2 linked regions of the Glaciimonas sp. PCH181 genome follow. The protein of the gene in region 2 interacts with the protein of the main gene of each other region in a pairwise test. Links are inferred from orthologs where the notes say so. Each region holds a gene or a part of one and is shown on either strand. Other genes may lie near its edges.

What was found.
Region 1: the proteins of C7W93_RS20270 (region 2) and recJ interact in binary tests that used the Escherichia coli proteins (3 or more experiments, as listed by UniProt). The link is inferred for Glaciimonas sp. PCH181 from one-to-one orthologs.

Annotation. Positions count from the first base shown.
Region 1 is NZ_PYFP01000003.1:151,872-160,370, reverse strand. What follows is about bases 2,316-5,315. They hold recJ (single-stranded-DNA-specific exonuclease RecJ), read right to left. Parts: upstream 4,665-5,315; coding sequence 2,967-4,664; downstream 2,316-2,966. Other genes in these bases: C7W93_RS21410 (hypothetical protein), read right to left, coding at 4,661-5,315; C7W93_RS21420 (TAXI family TRAP transporter solute-binding subunit), read right to left, coding at 2,316-2,806. In the rest of the region: C7W93_RS21425 (hypothetical protein), read left to right, coding at 793-1,464; more of C7W93_RS21420, read right to left, coding at 1,466-2,315; more of C7W93_RS21410, read right to left, coding at 5,316-5,788; C7W93_RS21405 (hypothetical protein), read left to right, coding at 6,007-6,255; C7W93_RS21400 (hypothetical protein), read right to left, coding at 6,332-6,706; C7W93_RS21395 (lipoprotein-releasing ABC transporter permease subunit), read left to right, coding at 7,176-8,441; lipoprotein-releasing ABC transporter ATP-binding protein LolD, read left to right, coding at 8,497-8,499. UniProt on the Escherichia coli protein: Single-stranded-DNA-specific exonuclease.
Region 2 is NZ_PYFP01000002.1:1,551,105-1,562,788, reverse strand. What follows is about bases 3,614-6,853. They hold C7W93_RS20270 (DNA topoisomerase III), read right to left. Parts: upstream 6,472-6,853; coding sequence 3,814-6,471; downstream 3,614-3,813. Other genes in these bases: C7W93_RS20265 (DUF494 family protein), read right to left, coding at 6,812-6,853; C7W93_RS20275 (methylated-DNA--[protein]-cysteine S-methyltransferase), read left to right, coding at 3,614-3,643. In the rest of the region: C7W93_RS20290 (pyridoxal phosphate-dependent aminotransferase), read right to left, coding at 1-296; pip (prolyl aminopeptidase), read left to right, coding at 511-1,476; C7W93_RS20280 (DNA-3-methyladenine glycosylase 2 family protein), read left to right, coding at 1,590-3,128; more of C7W93_RS20275, read left to right, coding at 3,125-3,613; more of C7W93_RS20265, read right to left, coding at 6,854-7,291; DNA-processing protein DprA, read right to left, coding at 7,536-8,738; C7W93_RS20255 (LysM peptidoglycan-binding domain-containing protein), read right to left, coding at 8,817-9,890; def (peptide deformylase), read left to right, coding at 10,196-10,726; fmt (methionyl-tRNA formyltransferase), read left to right, coding at 11,017-11,684.

The sequences.
Region 1 (8,499 bases), on a different replicon or contig from region 2:
GGCGCAGCAACATCGATGCCCAATCTTGCGCTTCGGTTCCGCCAGCGCCTGCCTGAATATCGATAAAGCAGTTATTCGGATCCATCGGGTTGTTGAACATGCGACGGAATTCCATGCCCTCGACCAGCTTTTTCAGCGTGTCGGCATCGGCTTCAACTGCTTCTATCGTGTCTTCGTCCTGCTCATCCCGGGCCATTTGATACAGGTCCGTGGTGTCGCGCAGTTCGGACTCGATCTTCGTCAGTGTGATGACGATAGATTCGAGGGATTTTTTTTCTTTACCCAGCTCTTGGGCGCGTTTCTGGTCGCTCCAGACATCTGGATCTTCCAGTTCGCCATTGACCTGGTCGAGTTTCTCTAACTTCGTATCGAAGTCAAAGATACCTCCGTAATTCAATCTCACGTAATGTGAGGTCAGCGAGGAGGGCTTGCAGGGAATTTAAGCGTTCGGCTTCCATGATCATGTCTCTTGCGATAAACCCTAAATTATACGCGAGCGCATTGCTTATCTGACGCAAGTAATGGAAATCCCCGGCTGAGAACCGTATTACAGGGATTTACGCGTCGCGATTTCGCCATATTGATCGCACTAGTGTGAACTTTTGTGAAATTTTGGCTATCAGAGAGCGGCATGATTACAATCTGCCGACGTTACTTGCACCATTTTTATGGCTCGTCTTTTTCTGATTTCCCCATTGCCTTTATCTAATAATGTTAAAAAAGTCACAAAAACTTCCTTTTTGTACGGTCATGCTTTGCGCTGGTTTAGCATTTTTAGTCGCTGGTTGCGGGATGTTCACGCCCACTCCCGCCCCACATGGCGAAGTGCAAGGCGCATCCACAAGTGCCGGGGAATTGGGGCAATCGGATGTTAATCGCGTGGCAACACTCGCTATGCGCGATAACCTTGATAGCTTGTATCGCTTATTGGATAAGCTATACCGACGCAATCCGGCTGAATGGAAAAAGACTGCTACCAGTCGTGAAGCAGCGGTTAAACGGGTGCGTGTGGCGATAGAAACGCGTCAGCCTTGGCCAGAATTGCAAGGTAAACACGATATTTTGGCTTTATCGCTGGCTCTGGATCAAGGTTTTCAGGGGGATCGCGCCGCCGCGTTTATTTATGCAACAGCCGATATGATCGTCACCGCGCATGGCGGCAAAACCAGTTTTTACTTGATTGATGGTCTGAATGCCCAGTATCTGTATAACGCCGCACGCAACCTAGAAATCGCGACATGGATTCTTGGCTCTCGACGTAATGCTGCGGGCCAATTGTTGCTGTTATCCAACGATATTTCGGAGAGTGAGCACAATTTGAGCTTTGAACGTGAGTTCGGCAAGATCATCGGCCGGATTGATTTGCTGGCGGTAGTTGTGACGGAAAAGTACCGGCGTGCTGGAATAAGCTATGTACAGAATTTGTTAGGCGGGACTTTCTTGCAGTTTTTACCGGTGCGTTAATTTAGAATTGATCCGTTGCTACTGAGTCGGCGGCGCTGGCTGCATTTGGGCTGATGGCGGCTGCTACGCTGATGATGCGCTCGCGTACGACATTAATGGCTTGTTTCAACGCATATACATCACCGAAATATTGCTGCGGAATACGAATTTGATTCGCATTGGCATCGATTTCTTCGATTTCATTACGCCATTGATTAACCTGATCGATGGTCGGATTTTTGGTGGCCCAAATTTCATCTTCCAGCGATTTTATTTCCCGATACCAGACTACCAATCGCTTTTTCATCGTTGCTGCGTACATCTTTGGGATAGCTTGCAACAGGCCAAACAATAGGGCCATGAACGGCAGCAAAATGATGAAGCGGCGCTCAATGAAATTGGCTAGCCAAAACGGTAAATAGCGTTGCAGGAACGGACGGCCTGATTTGAAATAGCGCCGCGTTTCATCGGAGACAGGAAAATCCTCGGCATTTTGATTGGGGAAATATCCGCGTGGCGTAAAGTAATCTTGCCCACCATGAATTTCATTGGCGCTATCCAACAGCAAATACGCTAACGCCGGATGCAAAGTGTCTTTTGAGACCAGCAACGCGGTCGCCGCCAGCAAAGTCACGTCCGTATGCGGTAAATCATCGGCAAGACTGGTTGAAGCGCGCGGAAAGGTCACTTTGGAAAGTGCCGGAAACTGGCGCACCAGGGCATCTGCCTGAACGAAATTCATCAGTTTGAGATCGCTTTTAAGCAGCGTTTGCAGCATTTCCGCATCGGGTCGGCCAATAAAAAATGCCGCATCGAGCGTGCCGTTTTTTAGTGCCTGATAGGCTTTGCGAGAATCCAGTTCTTGTAACTTGGTATTTTGGCGGGTGAGTCCATTTTGCTTCAGCAAATCATTCGCTACAATTTGCAGACCGCTTCCAAGAACCCCTATCGAGACGCGCTTGCCCTGCAATTGAGACAAGCGATCTATCGTGGCGCTAGACTGATAAAACACCCAGATCGGTTCATAGGACACGGCAGCAATGGTTTGTAAATTCGGCGCGCTGGCCGCATCCCCGATACCGGACTGTATGAAACCGACTTCATATTCGCTATTGTCGTCTGTCAAACGCTTAAAATTTTCTACTGCACCGGATGAAGGGCGTATATCCAGCGTAATGCCCTCGCGTTTTAATACCTTTGCATAGCGCTCGGCAAAGCCGCGATAAATGCCGCCATCGGCCCCGGTAGTGATCACGATAGTGTGTTGAACTGCCGGTTTTAGAATGGCAATCATGACCCACACCACGCCAGCCAATAGCAGCGCAACGCCGCAGATAATTATCCGCAAACGCTGGATTGTCATTGGCGGTTTTTGGATACGATGTAACGACGGATGCGATCGGGGCATAGGATGTGAACTGAGCCGTTATCTGTCAAAAAAAGATGTCGCCGGTAGGACTGGCGTCGCGCTAGTTACCAGCTAATTATCAGTTGTAGCTGTATTTGCTGTCGACAAGAAGTTTTTAGGTTAGCGCCTCTGCGTGCTCCACCATCAATTGCACTTTCGTGACGCCGTTGTATTCATTTGCGTCGAGTCGGAACGCCACTTTGGCGCGGCCGCCCAATGCATCGGTGTGGCCGAACCAGATTGCATCATAACGATTGCCATTTCTTTCCAGCAAGAGTTTTAAATGTTTTTCTTTCAGAATACGTTGGCTGATGACTTTGAAATCATCGCAAAATACTGGGGGCGCAAATCCCTGTCCCCAGACTTGCCCTTCCATTTGTTCGATGAATTGTGTGGTGTAATAGGCATCTTCTAATGGACCATCGGTTTCAATGATGCGTTCAAGTTGATGTTGACCTAACCACGCACAGCCGACTTTTTCGAATGCGGCAGAGAATGTTTCAAACGCATCGGTGCGGATCGTCAAGCCGGCGGCCATGGCATGTCCACCAAATTTTTCGATCAGACTTGGGGCGTGCTTTGACACCAGATCTAGCGCATCGCGTAAATGGAAGCCAGGAATCGAGCGGCCAGATCCTTTCATCAGGCCATCGCCACCCGGCGCAAAGGTAAAAGTTGGTCGATAAAATTTATCTTTTAAGCGCGAAGCCACAATCCCAATCACGCCCTGATGCCAGGATGCATCAAAGACGCTGATGGTATTGCTGTCTGCCGGACTAAAATTGTCGAGCAAGGCGAGCGCAGTGTCTTGCATGCCCGCTTCGATATCCCGGCGTTCCTTGTTAATGGTGTCGAGTTGCTGGGCGATGGCCCATGCACGACCTTCATCATCGGTGGTCAGGCATTCGATTCCTAGCGCCATATCCGCCAAACGCCCGGCTGCATTCAGGCGCGGACCCACCGCAAAGCCGAGGTCGAAAGGACTGGCGCGACGCGCTTCTCGTCCCGCGGCACGAAATAGGGCGGCGATGCCGGGATGCATCCGTCCTGCGCGCATCCGTTTTAAACCTTGCGCCACCAGAATTCGATTATTGGCATCTAGTTTGACGACGTCGGCGACGGTTCCTAGTGCGACCAAATCGAGCAGTACATCCAGTTTTGGCTGCGTCTGCGCATCGAATACGCCGCGTTTGCGCATTTCTGCGCGCAATGCCAGCAGCACATAAAACATCACGCCGACGCCTGCCAGATTCTTGCTGGGAAATCCGCATGCAGGTTGATTGGGATTCACGATTACCCGCGCTGCCGGTAACGTGGCGGCGGGTAAGTGATGGTCGGTGACCACGACTTCAATACCACGTCGGTTCGCTTCAGCGACGCCGTCTATGCTTGCGATGCCGTTGTCGACGGTAACAATAATATCCGGCGATTTTTCACGTGCGGTCAGTTCGACGATTTCCGGGGTCAGGCCATAGCCGTATTCGAAGCGGTTCGGTACGATGAAATCGACGTTTGCGCCTAGCAAACGTAAACCGCGCAGACCGACTGCACAGGCCGTTGCGCCATCGCAATCGTAATCGGCCACGATGACCATTTTCTTTTTTGCGGCGATGGCGTCGGCCAGAAAAATGGCCGCTGCGTCGATGTGCAATAACCCACTCGGCGGATGGAGCGCGCTTAATTCACTTTCTAATTCTTTTACGTCCAGCAGCCCACGCGCAGCATAAACGCGCGCGAGTACGGGATGGATACCGCTTTGACGCAGACGTTCTGCGTCGCGAAACGGGTAGGGGCGGGTGGTAATGCGCGTCATTGCGTCGGCTCCCCGGTGTGCTCTGCCGATGCTTTCGTCATTTCTCGCATAGTCGTTGCCAGTGATGGTTTCACCCAGAATTTTTTGAGAGATAACGCGGTCGTCGTTAATTCTGTCATTCGGGTATTGTCAGTAAACGTCAGGGAAAGTTGCTTTAATTTGCCGTTTTCCAATGCTTGTAAAAGGGGCACGAACCAGTCGCGCTCCATTGTCTGTAATTGCTGTATCCATTCGGACCATTCGCCAGTAAGGGCGGGCGCGATCAATCCATCCAGCAATAAAAATCCACGCTCGCCGGGTGTGGCGATAAGCTCTTCGGCAGAGCAATTGAGGATGGCGTTATTGGCCGTCAATTGACCAAAAGCCTTAGCCCAGCCGCGCAAGTTGATAATATGGCTATAAGGGCGATCCGACGCGTTTGAAGAATCAATTGCCGCGTTGCCGCCGCCCCAAAGCCATAGCGCATTGACTGCTTGCATCCCAGATGCGGCGCGGCGCTCGTTCAGGCTATTTTCAAACCATTGCATCTGGACTTCATTTTGCAGTTTGCGCCATGCGCGGTCGCCTTCGCCCTGTGGCATCCAGATATCGACGTTATGGCCGCAGGCGGCATCGGGGGTTGATGTGTGCAAATGTAGCCAGTCATCAGCGCGTATAAACCAGGTGCTGGCATCGCCATACAATAGCGTCCGATTATCTTCATCGAAAAGTGATTTGGCCTCTTCAAAAAGCCAACGAGAATCGGCTTCTGATAGCGTCACCTGCCGGATATCGGTCAACACCAGATGATCGCGCGCGATATGAATGTGCGCCGGATGCAGGACGAACCAGTGACCTTCGTCAACATTCAATCCAAGTGCACGCATCGCAGCGGGAGCGATAGGCGGGCTGGAGTGTTGACTGTCTGCGTTGTTTGATGGATTTCCCAAGCCAAACTTTGTAGCTAGCCATGCTTCGTGCGGCAGCGAACGGGCAAATTCGTCCAAAACTTGCTCTTGTTTGCTGCCGCTTTTGGCACGCGCTACCAGCTTGGCAAGTGCAGGCAGGTTTAATTCACGCAATATGTCGCGCGCTAGTTCAGCTGGGGGTAAGCCGAATGGTAATAGGATGTCGAGATGATTCATGCCCCGAATTGTAGGGCATCTGGCGCATCGGGTGGAAAGCGCTTACGGCTGCTTTATGAGGACTGTCTGATTTGGACTAAAACGGATGTTTGTCGGAGCATTTTTCTTGATTTTTTGAGGACGAATAGCCTGCAAAATTAGCGAAAAAAATCAGGCTCAGGAAGGCTGGCGAATTCGGCGAAATTTCCTATACTGGAATTTTATCAAGGAGGTAAACCATGGAGTCTGAGCACATAATGGCTATGTGGAGTCGTGCAAGTCGTCAGGCGCCGCTTGCTAACTATGACGATTTGCTTGAAATGTTGGCAACAGAAATCGCTAAAATTTCAATGAAGTTATCGGAAGATGAATTGTATCGCATGATCGCGGTGGGGGCGCTGATGTATCAGCAGCGCTATAAAGAATCCGGTGGCGATATCACTGTAGATTTATTGATTAAAACGTTACGGGAAGGTGGACGAGCTTAAATTCCCTTTCATACCGTGAGTTTTTGATTATTGACGCGCAACGCAACTTAGTGGGTGGGGCGCGTTAGTGATGGCTTCAATTCGAGTTATTAACGCGATTCTCGTCAAATTGCTCTTCGGCAGTCTTGAGATGGGCAATTAATAAGTGAGAAATCACGTTGACGCCGACGCCCGCTAGCACCGCGGGCAACAGGTAGAGCATTATCGAAATTTCAGAGGCAAATATATGGCTGTCAATGGCCGCAGAACTTAATGTTGCCAGATGCGCCAATTGCCTTAGTAAAACGACATTGACACCGGCCAGAACAATCAGTGTGAGCGAAAATAAAAAAACGGTGATCCTGGAAATCGCACGTTTTTTCAGCATCAAGGTAAAAATCCCGATTGGCAGGACAATGGAAAAGGCGATAAGTAGAATAAATTCGACTCTGAGAAAGACGCTGTTTTCCATTTTTAGCCTGAAGTAAGTAAAACTGTCATTAATATTTACGCTAGGATTCTTTAGCCGCACTTATTTGCTAATCTTAGTCGCTAATACGTCTCTCCAGCATGACCTCATCCGCAGGTTGTCTAAAAGGCATCGCTTGATTATCAACATTCAACTCGCCATATTTTGAGATTGTGGTGATGCAGCCCTTTAATGGGAAATCAAATTACAAAGACTTTCATATTCGTTGAAGCGTCATCGGCGTTGTTAGCCGGGGTGTAATCGGCGGAATGCTCTGCGCATCATAAAATAACGTTGCCTGATTGAAAGCGATCGTGTTTTAGTTATTTTTTTAGATATCTCCGTTTTTTCGAGAAGTTAATAAAGCGCTCTAAACAGTGATGAAACATGGATTAAGTGTTTGATTTCGTTACAAACCTTATAAGGTCTCTTGAATTATGGCAAACTGCTGGCTGATTTCGGGAGCCTTGCATTGAGCATTTTTAAAAATTTACCGTTTGAGTGGCAAGTCGGCATACGCTACACGCGAGCAGGAAAACGTAGCGGCCGGAATAGCTTCATTTCCTTTATATCGTTGATATCAATGGCCGGGATCGCTCTCGGCGTAGCGGCATTGATTGTGGTGTTATCGGTAATGAATGGTTTCCAAAAAGAGGTACGGGACCGCATGTTGTCGGTATTGGCGCATATCGAAGTATTCGATGGCTCTGGCCAAATGTCGAACTGGGAAGATGTCGCCAAGCAAGCGTTTAAAAATAAAGAAGTGATCGGTGCCGCCCCTTATGTCGAGGCGCAAGCGATGCTGACGCGCGATGGCGAGGTACGCGGCGTGGGTATTCGTGGCGTGCTGCCATCCGAAGAGCCGAAAGTCTCTGACGTCGCCAAGCAGACTAAACAAGGTAATTTCAATGATTTGAAAGCTGGTGAATTCAATATCGTTCTGGGTATTGAGTTAGCGCGTGGGTTGCATGCGGGCTTAGGCGACAAAGTGACCATGTTGGCACCGCAAGGGCAAGTTACTCCCGCCGGTGTGGTCCCGCGATTAAAGCAATTCACGGTGGTCGGCATTTTTGAGGCGGGTCATTTTGAATATGATTCTTCGCTGGCCTTTATTCAAGTCGAAGATGCCGAAAAGATGTTCCGTCTGAGTGCGCCATCTGGCCTGCGTTTAAAAATTACTGATATGTTGCGCGCCCCGGAAGTGACGCAGCAATTGGCGCAGACCATGCCGCCCAATCTCTATTTGCGCGACTGGTCTCAACAAAACAGTAATTGGTTTGCTGCCGTCAAAACTGAAAAGCGCATGATGTTTATTATTCTGACGCTGATCATTGCGGTTGCTGCTTTTAATCTGGTCTCGACATTGGTGATGACGGTGACTGAAAAGCAGGCCGACATTGCGATTCTGCGTACCTTGGGAGCCTCGCCCGGCTCAATTATGAAGATTTTCATGATTCAAGGAGCTTTGGTGGGATTGATTGGCACCGCGCTCGGGGTCGGTTTTGGCGTGCTTGTAGCGCTGAATATCGATGTCATTGTCCCTGCAATAGAACATTTACTGCACGTGCAGTTTTTGCCGAAGAGTGTTTATGTAATCAGCGAATTGCCGTCTGATTTACGTTGGCCTGACGTTGGGACTATTGGTGGCGTGGCCGTGATACTGGCTTTTGTCGCAACGTTGTATCCGAGCTGGTGGGCTGCTCGGGTCAAGCCAGCGGAGGCGCTGCGCTATGAGTAATCCCATAAATGAGAATAACAACGGCAATAGCACCAGCAACAATACAGGTCCAAATATG
Region 2 (11,684 bases):
ACGCCGGATGAGGTCACCGCAATGCGACTGGCGTCTAGCGGTTGATGCAGGCGGGATAAATAGGCCGCAATCGCTTCGCGCAACGGCGGAATGCCGTGGTTGCCGGTATAGAAAGTATCGCCATCATCCAGCGCCGCTTTTGCTGCATCACGAATAAAAGCTGGCGTGACCTGATCCGGCTCACCGAACCAAAACGGCAATACGTCGGATCGTCCGATACCGACATTGGCGACTTCACGAATGCGTGAAGGGGCAAGATTCTGAATCGCAAGCCGGGCGCTAGGGGGAGTGTGCATAGATATAAACCTCAGATTCCTAAAATGGACAATCAATATGCCGGATGACCGATCGCTAAATAGCGCTAGCTGGCGGCGAAAAATTAAGTGTAACGCATACGTTGCGGCTAGTTTGCGGCGCGTCGCATCATCGCGAATAAAAGGGAGCCGTCTCACAGAACTGGTGTATTTCAGTTATTGTTCCTGTCATCGGAACGACTAATCGAGGGCAGTGATGAGCACATTCAACGCAACCGCTTTGCGGTCTTTTTATCCGTCTATCGCACCACACCGGCATGGGATGCTGGATGTGGGCGATGGGCATCAAATCTACTGGGAAGAATGCGGTAATCCGAATGGTAAGCCGGTAATATTTTTGCACGGCGGCCCGGGTGCAGGTTGCAATGAAAACCATCGACGGTTATTCGATCCGGCGCGTTATCGGATTGTCTTGTTTGATCAGCGCGGCTGCGGGCGCAGTGTGCCGCATGCATATTTGGAGGCGAATACGACCTGGCATCTGGTGGATGACATTGAGCAATTGCGTGAGTTGTTGGGGATAGAGCGGTGGCAGGTATTTGGCGGTTCGTGGGGGAGTACTTTGGCGTTGGCCTACGCGCAGACCCATCCTGAGAGGGTGACGGAATTGATCGTGCGGGGGATTTTTACGGTGCGGCCGCAGGAGCTTGACTGGTTTTATCAGGCGGGGGCGTCGATGATTTTTCCTGAGGCATGGGAGGGTTTTTTGGCGCCTGTGCCCGAGTCTGAGCGGGGGGATTTGATGGGGGCTTATCATCGGTTGTTGCATCATTCTGATCCGCAAATTCAGCTTGCTGCGGCGCAGGCTTGGAGTCGGTGGGAGGGGGATGCGGTGAGTTTGTTACCTAATCCGGTGTTTGCGGATGCCTTTGCGGAGGCGCATCATGCGTTGGCGGTTGCGCGAATTGAAAATCATTATTTTGTTCATGCCGGGTTTTTTACTGCTAATCAATTGATTTTGAATGCTGGAAAATTGGGGCATATTCCTGGGGTGATTGTGCAGGGGCGGTATGATGTTATTTGTCCGCCGCAGACGGCTTGGGAGCTTCATAAAGCTTGGCCGAATAGTGAGCTTACTATTGTGGATGATGCTGGGCATGCAGTTACTGAGCCGGGGATTTTGCATCATTTGATTGAGGCTACTGATCGGTTTCGAGATTGATTTGGGGGTGGTTTAGGTCGTGTTAAGTATCCACAAACCAAAACACACCAACCCATTAGTTGCATGTCCGAAAACGGCTAGACGATACCTGTCGTCAAGCGTATAAATAGCCCATGACCCCTGCCCTAAAAAATGCCCCAGCGAATCAAATCGCTGAATCAGAACCCCTAAACAACGAAAGCTGCTACCGCGCATTAGCAGCCAAAGACGCCCGCTTCGATGGCGTCTTCTTCGTAGGCGTAAAAACAACTGGCATCTATTGCCGCCCAATCTGCACCGCCAAAACACCCCGCCCCTCATCTTGCACATTTTATACAGGCGCAGCAGCCGCAGAGGCCGCCGGCTTCCGTCCCTGCCTACGCTGCCGCCCAGAACTAGCCCCGTATGCACTACAGCAAAATCTAGCCTATGCAGTCTGGCAACGCATCGCCGCCGGAGCGTTAAACCAAAACAACGACAACAACACCGCAACCAGCGGGCTTGAGAAATTAGCCGCGGAAGTAGGCCTGTCATCGCGCCAGCTACGCCGCGTTCTGCTGCAACATTTCGGCGTTACGCCAATAGAATTAGCCCAAACCCACCGCCTGTTATTTGCCAAAAAATTACTCCAGGAAACCCGTTTATCAATGACCGCGCTTGCGGATGCAGCAGGCTTCGGCAGCGTCCGCCGCTTTAACGCGCTATTCAACGCGCGCTATGGCTTAGCCCCCACCGCATTACGCAAACAACATACATCCAGCGAAATCGACACCACGCAAGACGTGGTAACCGTGCGACTAGCATATCGTCCCCCCTTCAACTGGGACCAAATGCTGGCGTATCTACAACCCCGTCTGATCGCCGGAGTCGAAGCAGTTCAGCTCGCCCAACCTCGCTCCGCCTATCTACGCAACATTTGCATCGACAACGTGCGCGGCTGGATACGTGTGACGCATCTGATCAAACAGCAGCAATTGGAAGTAGAAGTTGCGCCCAGCCTGACACCGATGCTGATGCCGCTACTGGCAAGACTGCGCCAGCAATTCGATCTGGATGCAAATCCGGCATTAATTACAGCGCATTTGCGGCTCGACCCTGCCTTAACCGGCCTGCTTGATGCACTTCCCGGTATTCGGGTTCCCGGCACGTTTGCGCCATTTGAACTGGCAATTCGGGCAATCCTGGGCCAGCAAGTGAGCGTCGCCGGAGCGACTACATTGACCGCGCGTTTAGTAAGCCGCTTTGGATCGGCGTCAGAAACGCCGTTTGCCGTGCTGACCCATCATTTTCCAGAAACCAGCGTGTTGGCAGCGCTGCCAGTAGCTACGCTGGCAAGCATTGGGATACCGACCTCGCGGGCGGAAACGCTGCGCAATATGGCCCAATATGCCGCCGAGGGGCGCTTACAAAATAAACCCGGCACTAGTCTGACCGAAACAATTTCGCAATTAACGGCCATCCCCGGCATCGGCAACTGGACCGCGCATTACATTGCCCTGCGCGCGTTGCGATTTCCGGATGCGTTTCCCGCTGGGGATTTAGGCCTGCAAAAAGCAATAGCATCGCTCATCAACGGCGAAGGCCGTCTCACGGAAAAACAACTCACTGCAGTCGCTGCCGCCTGGACGCCATGGCGCGGTTACGCAGCACTTCTTTTATGGCAATCACTATGAAAACATTAAAAAACACCACCAACATGCCCGAAAACATTTATTACGTCGAGCACGCCAGTCCGGTCGGCACATTATTGGTCGCAGCAACCGATGCTGGTGTCAGTGGAATTTACTTTGAAAATCATCGCCACTTTAAAGGCAAAGAAGGCTGGCATGCAGCGCAGGATCACCCGCATTTGCAACTCGCAATACGCCAATTGGATGAATACTTTGCAGGCACGCGTCAGAAATTCGATTTGCCGCTGGCGTTGCGGGGAACGCCGTTTCAGCGTGCGGTATGGGATGCGTTAATCGCTATTCCGTTCGGACAATCGACCACCTACGGCGCGCACGCAACTATCATCGGCAAAGCGAATGCCGTGCGCGCAGTCGGTACGGCGATTGGCCGCAATCCGGTATCCATCATCGTGCCTTGCCATCGTGTTGTGGGTGCTTCAGGATCGCTGACAGGGTATGCGGGTGGGCTGGAACGTAAGGCATTTTTATTGCAACTTGAGAAAGCGAAGCGCATTTAACGTAGAAGGCGGGATACGCCACCATCGTGTCTCTTAACGCACAATTCAGGTGCTGGTTTTTGTTGTTAGTTTTGCCGAAATAAAAAAACCGCCAATGCAAACACTGGCGGTTTTTTACTTAGATAGCATCAATAATAGCTGTCCGGCTATGCCATTAGCTCGCGCTGTAATTAGGCGCTTTTGGCTTTTGCCACGACCCGCTTAACTACTGCTTTTTTCGCTACGGCCTTCTTGACTACGGCTTTCTTGGCGATGGTTTTTACGACCGCGCTGGCTGGTACCGCGTTTTCCGCGCCATCTGCATCGTCTTCTACCGTAGCGGCTTTGGCCTTGCCTTTGGCGGGGGCTTTCGCTTTACGTTCTTCAAACTCAAAACTGACCTTGCCATCTTTGGCTTTGACTAAGAAGGCTTTAAAAGGCCGACGTGTACGTTGCGAAATAAAGCCCGGCAGCAAATCGGTTTTGCCATCGTTCAGCAATTTGACCATTTGCTCTGGCAAAATTTCTTGTTGCAAAATAATCCGGCCACTGCGGAAATCACATTCTTTCGGCTTTGCGACAGTCTTCTCGCAAACATACGCCAGACCCATTTCGTAGACGCCGTTGCCGCATTTTGGACAAGGGCCGACGGGTGTCTGGCCTGTGAAATCAACGCCTTCACCATTCTCGCCTTCTTCATCGTTCTGGCCGAAATCGAATTCCAGTTTGAAATTCTTGATCTCTTCATCACGACTAATTTTAAGAATCGCTGCAAATGGACGTCCCATTTTGGAGCGAAAACCTTGCAACGGGCCGATAGTCCGATTGATCAGCAATTCTTCTACTTCTGGAATTTCAAACTGACGGCTACCCGGCGTTTTGCTCATCGAGAATTCGCATTTTGTGCAGGCGAAACGACGATAATTTTCTTTCACTACGGCGCCACAATTTGGACACGGCGCAACCAACGTTGCATAGTCACCGGGAATTGTATCGTTGTCGTATTCCTTAGCACGCTTGACGATGGTCTGCGTCATCTGCGCAATTTCGCGCATGAATTCTTCACGCGTGATCTGACCTTTTTCCATCAAGGACAGTTTGTGTTCCCACTCGCCGGTCAACTCAGGTTCCGTCAACTCATCCACGCCCAGACCGTGCAATAACGTCATCAGCTGAAATGCTTTGGCAGTCGGGGTTAATTCCCGGCCTTCACGGAACATGTATCTTTCGAAGATCAGCCCTTCAATCGTCGCCGCCCGCGTCGCAGGCGTTCCCAGACCTTTACCCGCCATGGCTTCGCGCAGGTCGCCATCGTCAACCAGCTTGCCCGCGCCTTCCATTGCAGAGAGCAACGTGGCTTCGGTGTAGCGCGCTGGCGGTTTGGTAACCAGACCGTTGGCAGAGACTTTTTCCGTCTTTACTTTCTCGCCTTTAGCTACCGCAACCAGCGTGCCGTTGTTTTCAGAATCTTTTTCGTCAGCGGCTTCTTTGCCATAAATCGCCAGCCAACCCGGATTGATCATGACCTTGCCTTCAGTTTTGAACTGATGGCCGGAGACCTCTGTATAGCGCGTGGTGACTTGAAATTCTGCGGCAGGGAAAAACACGGCCATAAAGCGACGCGTTACCAAGTCGTACAATTTTTGCTCAGGCTCGGATAAATTCTTCGGTGCCTGGGTCGTCGGGATGATCGCAAAGTGATCGCTGATCTTGCTGTTGTCGAAAATCCGCTTGTTCGGCTTGACCCAACCTTTGTTCAGAATTTGCGCCGCAAACTGCTGATAGTTGTTGTTTTCCGACACGGTTTCCAGCGCTTGCTTAACCGTACCCAGATAATCTTCTGGCAAATGGCGCGAATCGGTCCGCGGATAGGTCAGGACTTTGTGTTTTTCGTACAACGCCTGAGCCAGACCAAGTGTATTTTTGGCCGAGAAGCCAAAACGCGAGTTAGCCTCACGCTGCAAACTGGTCAGATCGAACAGGCCCGGGGCCATCGATGTTGTCGGTTTGGATTCTTCGGTGACATTACCTTGCTTGTTGCGGCAAGCCGCAACCACCGACTCGGCTGCAGCCAGACTCCATAGACGCTCAGCGCGTTTTTCAGGATCGTTTTCAACTTTTTTATGGTTAGTATCTAACCAGCGGCCTTCATAAATACCGGCAGCGCAGATAAATTCAGCACGTACTTCCCAGAAATCACGCGGAATGAATTTCTTGATTTTCTCTTCACGCTCCACCACGATCGACAATGTCGGTGTTTGCACGCGACCAACTGTGGTGAGGTAGAAACCGCCCTCTTTCGAGTTAAACGCGGTCATTGCCCGCGTGCCGTTGATACCGATCAGCCAATCCGCTTCGCTGCGACAACGCGCCGCGTCGGCCAATGGCAACATGTCTTCATCCGCACGCAAATTGGCGAAACCGTCGCGAATCGCGCCCGGCGTCATCGATTGCAACCAGAGCCGTTTGACTGGCTGCTTGGCTTTGGCATGCTGCGCGATCAGACGGAAAATCAGTTCGCCTTCACGCCCGGCATCGCAGGCGTTGATCAGGGCAGTGACGTCTTTGCGCTTAATCAGTTTGTTGAGTACTTTTAACCGCGCTTCGGTCTTGGCAATCGGATTCAACGCGAAGTAAGGGGGAATCATTGGCAAATGGGTAAATGTCCATTTGCCCCGCTTAACGTCAAACTCCTCTGGAACGGCGATCTCTAGCAGATGACCGACGGCCGATGACAGCACGTATTCGTCGGATTCAAAGTACTCATCGTGCTTGGTGAAGCCGCCGAGGGTCTTCGCGATGTCGTTCGCGACAGAAGGTTTCTCGGCGATGATGAGGGTCTTGCTCATAAATATGGTCTCGAAAGTGGCGCGCTTTCTGTTGGAAGTCAGCGCATTTTTCAGCTAAATGCTTATTAACTATTCATTGGACTGCAGCGCATACTCCTGAATTGCGCACATTATTCGCAAAATCAAGGAGCTTAGATCAGGCGTTGTCGACGACTAGCGAGGACGTTGCCTAATGACAACTTGCTCGTACTATAACAGGCAGTATCGGCCGCTATCGGGCAAAATTGTCTGCGGCAGTGAATAAGCGGCCAATGATAAGCGGGTTGTTGGGAATATCGCAAGCGCGGCAAACGTTGCCGTGATGCGCGATTATGGTGCGAAGGAGCCTGAATTGCGCAGTTTAGTGCAGCAGACGCGGTTCTGGGTCTTCGTCGTCATCGAGAAAAAGCTCATCAAACATTAATCCGTCAGGCTCTTTTCCCTGACTCCACAGCACCATCAGCACAATTACCTTGAGCTTATCCAGGGATACCGGTGACTCGCTGACGGCCAGTGCGCGCTCTATGACGATTTCACGCTGTACCGGATTCAGCATCTTGGCCGACTCCAGAAACTGAACGAAACCTATCGCGGCGGTGCCTAGTGCGTCCATTTCTTGTGGAGCATAAATCCGCATGCCGAATGAAAATGCAGTTTGCTGCGGATAACGATCGGCGTAAGCGTGATTGGTTTCCGCCAGATCGGTCAGCCATCCAAGGGCTTTGGAGATTTCGTCCTCTTCAAAACCGATTGCCGACAGTTTCTTTACCAAGGCCTCGGGTTCAGGGCAGGCATCGGGTCGGTAATATGTTTCATAAAGGTAAACTAGGACTTCAAACATGGTTCTACTGTATCGCTAAGATTGGACTAAAACAAGTTGCTAAAATCATACAGAAATTTCCTGAGCAGGCTTCAAATCAAAGCTTGATGGGTCAGACTGTACCGCAACATTACCGCCTTTAAGGGAGTTAGGTCCAAAATTCATCCCCCTTAATTCACACAAGTATCGCAGGATTTAACAAATGCTGCCTAAAATGTCATAAGAACATCATTTTTAAGTTCTATTTAGTCATCTCGCCAAGCGTTTATCCCAATCGTCGATACACGCCACCGGGCAGCATCTCGACCAAACCTTCAAGCTCTAATGTTAACAGCTGCGCGTTTAATGCTGCGATATCCATACCGCTGCGGGCGGCCAGCGCATCGAGACTGGCAGGATCGAATCCCAGCGCTGTCAGTAGCTGGTCCTTAGGATTTTTGATCGCATCATCGGCGCTTTCATCATTTTTAATGCCGTCCTCATCGTACGTCATCGCCGATTGAGAAAGGCATTCAGTTACATGGGAAGTGACTCGGGTTGAACGTATCGGTGCATGCACAGGCAGCATTTCTTCCAAGATATCCTGTGCCGACTCGACCAATTTTGCCCCTTGTTTGATCAGCTGATGACAACCTTTTGAGAGCGGCGAATGAATCGAGCCGGGGATAGCAAATACATCTCTGCCCTGCTCGGCCGCCATGCGCGCAGTGATCAATGAACCCGACTGCGCTGCGGCTTCGATCACCAGCACGCCGGACGAGAGGCCGGAAATAATCCTGTTGCGGCGTGGGAAGTTAGCAGCAATACCCGACATACCTAGCGGGTACTCACTAACAATGCAGCCCAGCTCTGCAATCTGGTGCGCCAAATCACGATTACGCGCCGGATAAACAATATCCGCGCCAGTGCCAATGACGGCTACGGTGCTGCCGCCGCAATCTGTATTGTTCGCCAGACAGCGCAAGGCACCGCGATGGGCAGCGCTATCGATTCCTAGCGCCAAACCGGAAATAATGGTTAAGCCGCGTTGACTCAGCATCTCTGAAAATCGATCCGCATTGGCGTTGCCTTGCACCGTCGCGTTGCGGCTGCCAACTACGGCTAACGATGGCCGCTTCAGCAATTCGACCCGGCCCATGACATAGAGCAAAAGCGGCGGATCGGGAATGTTCAATAATGAAGAGGGGTAATCATCATCGGCTAACGTCAAGATCCGATGATTCGGCTGCTGCGCCCACGCTAATGCGCATTCAAATCGCCTTTCGGTCAGATCTGATATCGGTGCTAGCAGCGCTAATCCGATTTTTTCCGAGACCACTCTCCGGAGAGCTGTCAGCGAACTGGCAAAAATGTTCGCAGGCAGACCGAAGGTCGTCAACAGCACGCACGCAGTGCTGGAGCCGACACCGGCGGTTTGTTCCAGCCGCAGCCAGTCGACCAGATCGCTCTGCAACGCAGGCTGACCGATCTGAGACTGACAGGGTGGAAAAGAAAACGTACTTGGTAATAAATGTGCGGCGGGTTCTTGTAATGGCACTTAGCAAAGTTACTCTGGTGACCTGGCAATATCGCCAACGTCCACTGTATCCCGTACCTGCATAATCAAGCCATAGGAGATATGCTTAAATATGCGGAAAATAAACAAGGTGCCGTATTGCTCATCGGGCAGTTTGACGGCTACTTTTTTGTCTAAAGGATCGACCACAGTTTTGCCAAAACGGTATAGCTGCAACACGTCGCCGACCTCGATATTGTCCGCCGCGCCCTGGTTGATAGTGACGATGTCATTTTGACCCGCGCTGGTGACGCCGCCATATACCGACACGATGCGTGCGTTGACCTCACTTGCGGGCGCATGCGGCACGTAGTTTAAGACCGGCGCAATCGGCTCCGCGATAAGACGATCTCCGGCGCCCATTTCTTGCTTGGCTTCGACTACACGGAAAGTATTCACCTCGCTGTCGGCTTTAGCCGCGCGTTCCAATTTCAAGCTGCCCAGATAGACGGCTTCGTTGGCGATGACTTGCCCGGTGACGGGATCCTTCAACTGTTTACCGGGACGAAATGCCTGAAATGCGGTGCCGCCGTTCAGATTGCCGCGCACGTAAGCCAGATCATTACGGCCCAGATTGACATGGCCTTCTTGCACCGCCACGATATGCGGCGCGCCGGACAATTCCTCGTCCTCGACAATCAGCGGTTGCGAAAGAAACGGTCCAATTTTATCTGCGGGAATAGCCGGAATCGCTTCGCGCCCCAGACCTTCGACCCGGATTTGCGGCGACAACTTCATCGTATCCGGTGCGCCGCCAGTCGGGGTACCGAGTCGCAATCGGCCAGCAACGCGATCAAAATAAACGATTTGCCCGGGATAAATCCAGTGTGGATTACGAATTTGCTCGCGATTCATGCCCCACACTTGCGGCCAACACCACGCATTCTGTAAGAAATGGCCGGAAATTCCCCATAACGTATCGCCGCGTACCACCACATGCTGATCCGGTGCATTCGACAAAAATGCACAACGCGCCGGTGCTGCCGCTTGCGCATAAGAGATTGACGACATGCCAATGCCGGTTGCAAAAGCGAGAAGGACTGCAGCTGTGCTAAACTTTTTCATGTCGTTTCCGGTGTGTATGGCCGTTAAATAATAGCGAAAATTATCATTAAAAACGCGCGCAAACGTACAGACAAAACCTGCCTGACTTGTCTAAAAATCTGTCAGACACCGCGTTAATAAGGTAAATAGTGAGGTAATTAAATTTGACGCGTAAAATGACGACTTATTAGTGGCAACTATCTGCGCTATAACAGACGCAAGATGCGCTAAAAATGTTTGCCAAAGTGCATCAAATTTTGCCCATAAACGCTGAAACTAGCAAGAGATAAACCACTCCAAACCGCCTTAAAGTCGTCCAGAACCGTATGTCCCTACTAAATATCCTGCGTTACCCCGATCCTCGCCTGCATAAAATTGCTAAGCCTGTGACTGTTTTTGATGACCGTCTGAAGCGATTGATTGCTGACATGGCCGAAACGATGTACGAGGCACCCGGCGTTGGTCTGGCTGCCTCGCAAGTCGACGTGCATGAGCAATTAGTCGTCATCGATACTTCTGACACCGGCAGCGATCTGCGGGTCTTTATCAATCCGGAAATTCTCTGGGCCAGTGAAGAAAGACAAATATACGATGAAGGCTGCCTGTCCGTGCCGGGCATATACGACGGCGTAGAACGTCCTGCCCGCGTCAAGGTGCGCGCACTCGACGCCAATGGCAAAGCATTTGAAGTCGATGCAGAGGGCTTGCTGGCGGTCTGTATTCAGCATGAAATGGATCATTTGAAGGGAAAAGTATTTGTTGAGTACCTGTCGCCGCTAAAACGCAACCGCATTAAAGCCAAGATGCTCAAGGAAGAACGCGAATTAAAGCGCGATAAACAATACGCCAACCGTTAACAATGCAGAACATGCAGACTGAATAGTCTGAACGTACCGGTAAATAAAAGGGCTGCATTACATAAATGCAGCCCTTTTTTCATTCAAACCCCAAAATCGAGGCCACTCAGTAGCACTTCTTTTTCTGCCCGTTTCCCTCGTGACAGAACTTCAGAGTAAAGCAGGCAGTCAGGATTGGCTATAAGTAAGCACTTAAATATCGCGTTTAATAGCAGTTTTAAGCAATTTCCTCATATAGCCTCATATTCGTTAATGCAGCAAAACACACCCATCCGTAATAAAATCCGCACATGAAAATTATCTTTGCCGGAACACCAGAATTTGCCGCCATCGCGCTTCAAGCGCTGCATGATGCCGGACACGAAATCACGTTAGTCCTGACCCAGCCCGATCGTCCCGCAGGGCGCGGTATGCAGCTGCAAGCCTCTGCGGTGAAACAATTCGCTTTGGCGCATAACATCCCCGTCGCGCAGCCTGTCTCGCTGCGTCTGGATGGCAAATACCCCGAGATCGCGCAAGACGCCCATGCGTTATTGCAAGCCACGCCGCATGACGTCATGGTAGTCGCTGCGTATGGTTTGATTTTGCCGCTCAGCGTGCTGACGATCCCCACCCACGGTTGCATTAACATTCACGGCTCGCTGCTGCCGCGTTGGCGTGGTGCGGCACCGATACATCGGGCGATTGAAGCCGGGGATCATGAAACCGGCGTCACGATTATGCAAATGGAACAAGGGCTGGATACCGGGCCGATGATGTTGACCGCGCACGTCACCATCGCGGACGACGACACCACCGGCAGTCTGCATGACAAATTGGCGGCATTAGGCGGCAAAATGATTGTCGAGGCCATCCAGATGCTGGCGAACAACACCTTAACCGCCATACCGCAACCGGATGAAGGCGTCACTTACGCAGCAAAGATCACCAAGGAAGAAGCGGCTTTGAATTTCACGTT